Regions from separate parts of the Peribacillus sp. FW305-BF15 genome, predicted to be linked through region 2. Evidence: riboswitches for the same ligand, from Rfam matches in the RefSeq annotation. Region 2 holds a riboswitch; the other holds the start of a gene.

Region 1 (4,437 bases), on a different contig from region 2:
ACCTCACCTTCCTTCATTGATTGAGCGAATTGGATCAACGATGAAAAATTATCCATCTTGATTTTCATTTCGCCTTCTGTTTTGGACTCGCCGACCACATCAATTAAATATTCTTCAATGTTGTTAATATCCAGTTTGGATAAAATATCATCCAATTCACCGATTACTTTTTCAAATAAATTTATTTTTTCGTATAGTAACTTCAGTATATGTTCTTCAACTGTATTTTTCGTGGAAAAGTTATAAATCATCACATCTTCTTCCTGACCAAGGCGGTGAATCCGTCCAATTCTCTGTTCAAGCCTCATTGGGTTCCAGGGCAGGTCAAAATTAATCAAGTGATGGCAAAACTGAAGGTTTATTCCTTCCCCGCCAGCTTCTGTTGCGATTAATACCTGAATATTCTTTTGGAATAATTCACGCATCCAGTCTTTCTTTCCGCGCTTAAAACCGCCTCGGAAAGGTACAGAAGAAATTCCATTCTGCTGTAGGTACCATTGGAGATATAGTTGAGTCGCCCTATATTCCGTAAAGATAATCACTTTGTCATCAATTTTCTTGATCAGTTCCAAAGCTTTTTCAGCCTTTGAGTTCTGGACCGTTTCATTCACTTTAGTAAATAAATCATCAAGCTTTGCCAAAAAATCAGGGGAAGGCTGATCGTATTTATCTCTCATATTCTTTAATGTATAAAAGACAGCCTCTCTGCTGCTGCATGCTTCCCTTTGGAGAGTGAGAGCCGAAAAAGCGCTTCCTTTTGATCCATCCGAAATTGGCTTGAATTTGGAAACAGCATCATACAATGCTTGTTCCGTTGGAGAAAATTCAATGGTGATGGTTTCTACATGCCGTTTTGTCCATTCAATGCCAGTATCGGCCCTCCGGTTTCGAATCATGACAGTGTTGACCAGTTCCTTTAGGTGTTCATCTTCAATGATGTTCCGGCCTTTCCCTTTATACTTTTCCGAAAAGAGCGAAGCATTTCCCAAGTGGCCCGGTTTCAATAACGAAACGAGGTGGAATATCTCCTCGACTTTATTTTGAATCGGAGTGGCTGTCAGGAGTAAACAAAATTTCTTTTTCAGATTTTGGACGAATTCATAGTTCTTCGTCTTATTATTTTTAAGTTTATGAGCTTCATCAATAATGATGAAGTCATATTCCTGAGTAAAGATGATATCTCGATGTGGAGCGCGTTTCGCTGTATCAATGGATGAAATGACCACATCACAGGAGTCCCAGACATAACTTTTTCTCTGAACGACTGCCGGAATATGAAACTTGGTATTCAATTCAAATGCCCATTGTGTGACAAGGGAAGCCGGAACAAGGATCAATACTTTTTTTACAAGGCCCCTAATCATATACTCTTTTAGGATCAAGCCTGCTTCAATTGTTTTTCCCAGCCCTACCTCATCAGCCAAAATGGCTTTTCCATTCATTTTTTCCACTACTTGCTTCGCCGCTTCCAATTGATGGGGAAGCGGGGTTAACTGAGGAAGGTGCTTGGGCGCCTGTAAACCTTCAAAATCAGGGATGATAAGGTTTTCCTCCATTTGAACCGCCAACTTATAAAGCTCCCAATTTCCCCATGGACCGTCATTTTCCATCTTTTGCAGAAACTCGTCATTCCATTCAGAATTGAAGGATATATTGATTTTCATAGAAATAACTCCCTCTTAAATCATAATTTCCTTAATATAAGGTCAAAACCCGAACATTTCATATGTGAAGTAAGAAAAATATTTCTCTTCAAAAGATATTGCAGAGATAAGTTTCTTAGGGTAGGATATAAGTATATTTAGAAAATTCCAATTTCCAAACGCTACAAAGAATGTTTGTACATCGATTATGCAGTTCGCGTTTTCTTAGTATGGGCTATAGGCTCCTAATTTATCCAAGATTACTGAAGGAGATCAGTCAAACGGTTTCTGAAGTTTTAGGAGAATTGGCAGAGAATGCATTCCATTTATGCTAAAAGGTTTTACCGATGCTTGGGGCTTATTCGCTTCCTTTCAATGGTAGACCATTTATATGCGGGTGAAGATAAGGGGAGAGACTACGGATGTAGCGCCGAAGGAGCAAACTTAGCAGTGAATCTCTCAGGCAAAAGAACTCTTATTGGACGCAACTCTGGAGAGCGCCGCCCGTTATGGGACGGCCACCAAAGGGGAAAACCTATTACATAGGTAAACTTTCAGGTTTCAGGACAGAGAAAAAGCTCAAACGGGCTTTCTCTGTCCTTTTTTGTGCTTTTTTCACATCATGAATCAGCTTGTATCTGATGCGTAATGACAAGAAGCTTTTGATAATGAAGCCAATTAATTTTTAAAAAAATCTGAAGGGGGTCATTTTTTGACCAATTTAAAAAGAACACCACTATTTGAGGTTTATCGTGAATACGGAGGTAAAACGATTGATTTTGGCGGCTGGGAACTTCCTGTCCAATTTTCGGGTATAAAGGATGAACATGAAGCCGTACGGACAAAAGCGGGGTTATTTGATGTTTCCCATATGGGGGAAGTCGATGTTAAGGGGCCTGGGAGCCTTTCCTTTTTACAGAAGATGCTGACCAATGATATATCAAAGCTGCAACAGGGTGGGGCCCAATATACCGCCATGTGTTATGAAAACGGAGGCACGGTTGATGATCTTATCGTGTATAAAAGGGCTGAGGACGACTATCTGCTCGTGGTCAATGCAGCGAATACAGAAAAAGATTTCAATTGGCTTCAAGCGAATTTAACGGAAGATGCCCAAATTACGAATGTATCAAGTGACTATACACAGCTGGCACTTCAAGGACCAGCTGCAGAGAAGATATTACAAAAACTATCGGGAAGTACTGACTTAAGTGAAATTGGATTTTTCAGGTTCAAGGATAATGTCATGATTAACGGTATCTCCACGCTGGTATCCCGTACTGGATACACTGGTGAAGATGGTTTTGAAATATATAGCGACAGTAAAAATGGCCCTGCCCTTTGGAAGGCGATTATGGATGCCGGTAAGGAAGAGGGGGTTCAGCCGATTGGTTTAGGCGCTCGTGATACCCTGCGTTTTGAAGCGAAACTGCCGCTGTATGGGCAGGAGCTTTCGGCGGACATCACCCCGATAGAAGCCGGGATTGGTTTTGCAGTAAAAGTGGATAAGGAAGTTGATTTTTTCGGGAAAGCCGTTCTTGCTGAGCAAAAGGAGAAAGGGGCTCCCCGGAAGCTTGTGGGAATTGAAATGATTGACCGTGGCATTCCACGTCATGGGTATAAGGTCTACAGCGGTGATGAAGTCATTGGCGAGGTCACGACTGGTACCCAATCGCCAACATTGAAGAAAAACGTTGGATTGGTACTTATCGATAAGGAATTTTCGGTGCTGGATGCGGAAGTCGAAGTGGAAATCCGTTCCAAACGTTTGAAAGCCGCTATAATACAAACACCTTTTTATAAAAAACCACGTAAATAGAGGGGAATGGTCATTAGATGAAACATCGTTATTTACCCATGACAGAGCAAGATAAACAAGAAATGCTGGAAGCGATAGGGGTATCCGCTGCTGAAGAACTTTTCAATGATATCCCTGAAAGCGTTCGTTTTCAAGGAGAATACGATATCAAGCCTGCTAAATCGGAACCTGCATTAATGAAAGAATTATCAAGGCTTGCTGCAAAGAATGCGGACCTTAAAAATTATGCTTCCTTCCTTGGTGCGGGTGTCTATGACCATTATGCGCCGGTCATCGTCGATCATGTTCTTTCCCGTTCTGAGTTTTATACGGCGTATACACCGTATCAGCCTGAAATTTCACAGGGCGAACTTCAAGCAATCTTTGAATATCAAACGATGATATGTGAATTGACGGGTATGGATGTGGCTAACTCCTCCATGTATGACGGCGGGACGGCGCTGGCTGAAGCAGCGATGCTTGCTTCAGGACAGACAAGGCGGAAGAAGATTCTCATTTCAGGAACCGTTCATCCTGAATCAAGAGAAGTTGTGAAGACATATGCAAAAGGGCAACGCGTGGAAGTGATCGAAATTCCTCATAAAGACGGTGTGACGGACTTAGCTGCTTTAAGGGAATTGGCGAATGATGACATTGCAGGAGTGATCGTGCAATACCCGAACTTTTTTGGCCGGATCGAGCCATTGAAAGAAATGGAAGAAATCATTCATGGCGTCAAGTCCATGTTTATCGTTTCCAGTAATCCGCTTGCATTGGGAGCTTTGACATCCCCTGGTGCACTCGGTGCAGATATCGTAACGGGGGATGCTCAGCCATTCGGCATTCCAGCGGCATTCGGTGGCCCTCATTGTGGATATTTTGCGGTTACTAATAAACTTGTACGGAAAGTTCCGGGCAGACTCGTCGGTCAAACGGTCGATGAGAATGGAAAAAGAGGGTTTGTCCTGACGCTTCAAGCTCGTGAACAGCACATTC
Region 2 (4,437 bases):
ACCATGGAATCATCCCAGGCAAAACACTCGCACTGTACACATAAAGGAATACTTGCGGCGGTGCAAGGTAATTCAGGATAACCCCGATGCCCAACCCTAATAGTACAGCGATCGTGCAATATGCCGGAACTCCATTTTTAGATACTTTAGCAAAGACTTTCGGAGCTTGGCCATTCAATGCCAGTGTGTAAAGCATACGACCTGCACTGAAAATCCCACTGTTGCATCCAGACATCGCCGCAGTGATGACCACAAAATTAATGATGCCTGCCGCTGCAGTGATACCTATTTTGGCAAAGGTCGAAACAAACGGACTGCCTAAGTCATCCAGTTGATCCCAAGGGAATACTGTCACGATGACGAATATGGCACCAATGTAGAAAATTAAAATGCGCCATATAATTGATTGAATCGCTTTTGTTACGGTCTTCGTTGGGTCTTTCGCTTCCCCTGCTGTGATGCCGATAAGCTCAACGCCTTGATAGGAAGCCACGACAAGTGAAAGCGCAAAGAAGAATCCTGTCCAGCCTCCCGTAAAGAAGCCGCCATTTTCCCAAAGATTCGATAATCCAATCGCATCCCCGCCATTCCCTATTCCAAAGAAGATAAGGCCCAGGCCGGCAACGATCATCAATATAATCGTTATGATTTTTATAAGTGCAAACCAGAATTCAAATTCCCCGAAGGATTTAACGGAAATGAGGTTGGCCGCTCCCAAGATGATCATGGCGACCACACCTGGTATCCAGGCCGGTAACTCCGGGAACCAATATTGCATATACAAGCCAACCGCAATGATTTCGGACATTCCGACGATTACCCATTGAAACCAATTGCTCCAAGCAGTCATATAACCTGCCAAAGGATGTATATAGCTGCTCGCAAAGGTTGCAAAAGAACCTGTAGTCGGTTCTAAATAAAGCATCTCACCCATGGAACGCATGATGAAAAATATAAAAATACCTGCAATGGCATAAGCAAGCATTACAGAGGGCCCGGTCCATTTGATCGTGCTCGCAGATCCCATGAATAACCCGACTCCGATGGTTCCGCCCAAAGCAATCATTTGAATGTGACGTGCTTCCAGCCCTCTCTTTAATTCCTTGTTCGACATGATTAACTCCTCCAGATGCAATATCGGTAATGCTTTTCTATCCTTACCATGAACTTATTGATTATTGCAGTTAGAAATGCTCTATCGAAAAAATACCAATAACACTTCATTTATGTTTTCTTATCTTATAATAGTAAATATTCTGTAAAAATACAATTGTATTTTTGAAATAAACAGTTGCCAATAATATCTTGTTGATTTTTCTAATCTAAAAATATCATTTTAAAAAAATGATGCTCAGTATTTTATTATAGTGATCGTTCATAATGAGTAGAAAACAATCACTTCTGCTTAGACCTTAAGTTTAATACAGACCACTATTAAACTACAGAAAATGCCTGTTTCATTTCAAAAAAAATTGTTGACCTACCGAAAAATAGATGATAGAATTCCAATATTATTTTATAAGCATAATGAAATGATCAAGCAGTGGAAAATCATCACTGACTGACATTTCTTCACAACCGCATACAAGCAAGCGATGAATGCTATGGATGACACTATAGCAGGAGCAGCTTCTGGAGAGACTGTACAAGATGCAGCGCCGAAGGATTCACAATCTCAGGCAAAAGGACAGAAGAGTAACGAATGATATATTGTTATTCTGAGCCCTTTAAGAGATTGGTATTATCCAATCTCTTTTTTTATTGTCCATATTGTGATTGGACTAAAACAACAAATGGGAAAGGCAAGCTGGACGACAATCACGTCCCTCTCTCCAAGACCATGCAGGTAAACATTCACTACCAGACTATAAAAACGGGGGCGTACGAATTGGCTAAACAAGAATTAAAAAGAGATTTAAAAAATCGACATGTACAACTGATTGCAATAGGAGGAACCATTGGCACCGGTTTATTTTTAGGTTCCGGAAAAGCCATACAATTAGCAGGTCCTTCCATATTATTCTCTTATATGATAATAGGGATTGCCTTGTTTTTTGTGATGAGGGCCCTGGGGGAATTGCTTTTATCCAATGCAGGGTACACATCATTCACTGAATTCGCAACTGAATATGTCGGTCCATGGGCCGGCTTCGTGACCGGTTGGACATATTGGTTTTGTTGGATCATGACCGCAATGGCCGATATCATAGCTGTCGGTGTTTATATGCAATATTGGTTTGATGTCCCTCAATGGATTCCGGCTCTGCTTTGTCTGGTCATTCTGTTAGGATTGAACCTATTGACCGTTAAGATCTTTGGCGAATTGGAATTCTGGTTTGCCATCATTAAAGTAATCACGATCATCGCCTTGATCATCGTAGGAATTTTCCTTCTGATCCTCGGCTTCAATACCAATACCGGAACGGTTTCCCTAACGAACCTTTGGAATCATGGCGGCATGTTCCCCAATGGCATTTCCGGATTCCTGTTATCTTTACAGTTGGTCGTCTTCTCATTTGTCGGTGTCGAATTGGTCGGGGTTTCTGCAGCAGAAACGGCGAACCCGCGAAAGAACATTCCATCTGCCATCAATAAAATCCCTGTCCGGATTTTGCTTTTCTACGTTGGTGCACTATTCGTCATTCTCTGCGTCAACCCATGGACACAACTGGATGCCACAAGCAGTCCATTTGTAGAGGTCTTTGCGTTAATCGGCATTCCAGTCGCTGCAGGGATCATCAACTTCGTCGTTTTGACATCCGCTGCTTCTGCATGCAACAGCGGTTTATTTTCAACGAGCCGAATACTTTATACGTTAAGCAGGAATGGTGAAGCCCCAGCTAAGCTGGAAAAATTAAATAAACAGGCTGTTCCGAGCAATGCCTTATTCACATCAACAATCGTTGTATCAATAGGGGCATTATTAAGCAAGCTGATACCGGAACAGGCATTTACTGTCGTCACTACCATCAGTGCCATCTGTTTCATATGGGTATGGAGCATTATCTTGATCTCCCATATCAAATATTCGAAAACAAGGCCTGACCTAAGAGCCAAATCGACTTTCAAGGCTCCTTTTACACCTTTTGTCAATTACGTCATTTTAGGCTTATTCCTGTTCATCCTTATTGTTATGCTATTCGCTGAAGCTACACGGCTATCACTGCTCTTGACCCCAATCTGGTTCATCCTCTTGGTGATACTATATAATTATCGAAAAAAAGATAGCTAAAGGAAATAAAGCCTTGAACTCAATATGAATTCAAGGCTTTATCTGCATATGAACATATTAGGCCTTCGGCTTTCTGCACACTTTTGCTAAAATATATCAGGCAACTGCATTAAATTTTATATCAAAATAGTGTAAGCTAATATATATTATCGGACCTTTTCCGTCATGTATGAATTTTCCATCCGGTTTGGTTCACCCATCCATCAGTGGCATTGAAGAATGAACCCCCATTGGTGGGCGTTTCACCTTATTTAAAACGGAGGGGGTTGTTTAATGAAGATTATATATATTCTTACACTAGTTCCTTTTATAGGCATACTGGGATTTCTACCTTTTGTTAATAAAATAGAACCATATGTATTAGGGATGCCTTTCAATATGTTCTGGATGGCTATGTGGGTGGTCCTTACCTCTGCCATACTCGGCATCATGTATAAGCTGGATCCCAGGAATCGGGAAGGTGACCAGGAATGAATATTGCTCTCTTAATCATTTTAGCATTTTTACTTCTATCGATATTTTTAGGAATACGCTCTTCAAAAGGAAAAGATATGGACTTGGAACAATGGACGGTGGGCGGACGCGGTTTTGGTGCGATATTCGTCTTTCTGCTGATGGCCGGGGAAATCTATACGACCTTCTCCTTCCTTGGCGGCAGCGGCTGGGCTTATGGCAAGGGCGCACCCGCTCTATATGTTCTAATTTACATTACTTTGTCTTACGTATTATCCTATTGGCTCCTGCCGGAAATATGGAGATATGCCAAAGAAAATAAACTGATGTCTCAATCCGATTTCTTTGTAAGCAAATATAAGAGTCCCAGTTTAGGAATTTTGGCTGCACTTGTCGGTGTGGTGTCGATGATCCCAGTGATCGTCGTGCAGCTAAAAGGATTGGGGATCATTGTCTCAGAAGCATCTTATGGTGCCATCTCAATGTCTGAGGCAGTTTGGATGGGGGCGATCAGCCTTACCATTTATGTGATGATCTCCGGTATACACGGATCAGTTTGGACCGCGGTCATTAAAGATATCATGATGGTCGCCATAATAGGATTTTTGGGGATTTATCTGCCGATACATTACTTTGGGGGATTTCAGCCGATGTTTGAAGCGGTTGATGCCGCCAAGCCTGGTTTTCTAAAGTTCCCTGATCAGGGGCTTAGCGTATCATGGTTCATCTCCACGGTAATATTGCTCGTATTC

The links. A riboswitch is a leader RNA that binds a small molecule or an ion and turns the genes downstream of it on or off. The one in region 2 is predicted to bind glycine.
Region 1: it holds a riboswitch for glycine, as region 2 does, so the genes downstream of both, gcvT (glycine cleavage system aminomethyltransferase GcvT) here and AC3WLU_RS25785 (amino acid permease) in region 2, are expected to answer to the same signal.

What each region holds. Positions count from the first base shown of each region.
Region 1 covers NZ_JBYSYV010000007.1:230,876-235,312, forward strand. Annotated here, with positions in the region: gene AC3WLU_RS09905 (DEAD/DEAH box helicase) at 1-1,664, opposite strand, end outside; glycine riboswitch at 2,041-2,128, shown strand; glycine riboswitch at 2,132-2,215, shown strand; gene gcvT (glycine cleavage system aminomethyltransferase GcvT) at 2,356-3,462, shown strand; gene gcvPA (aminomethyl-transferring glycine dehydrogenase subunit GcvPA) at 3,480-4,437, shown strand, end outside.
Region 2 covers NZ_JBYSYV010000043.1:641-5,077, forward strand. Annotated here, with positions in the region: gene AC3WLU_RS25780 (amino acid permease) at 1-1,114, opposite strand, end outside; glycine riboswitch at 1,623-1,701, shown strand; gene AC3WLU_RS25785 (amino acid permease) at 1,889-3,232, shown strand; gene AC3WLU_RS25790 (DUF3311 domain-containing protein) at 3,506-3,706, shown strand; gene AC3WLU_RS25795 (sodium:solute symporter family protein) at 3,703-4,437, shown strand, end outside.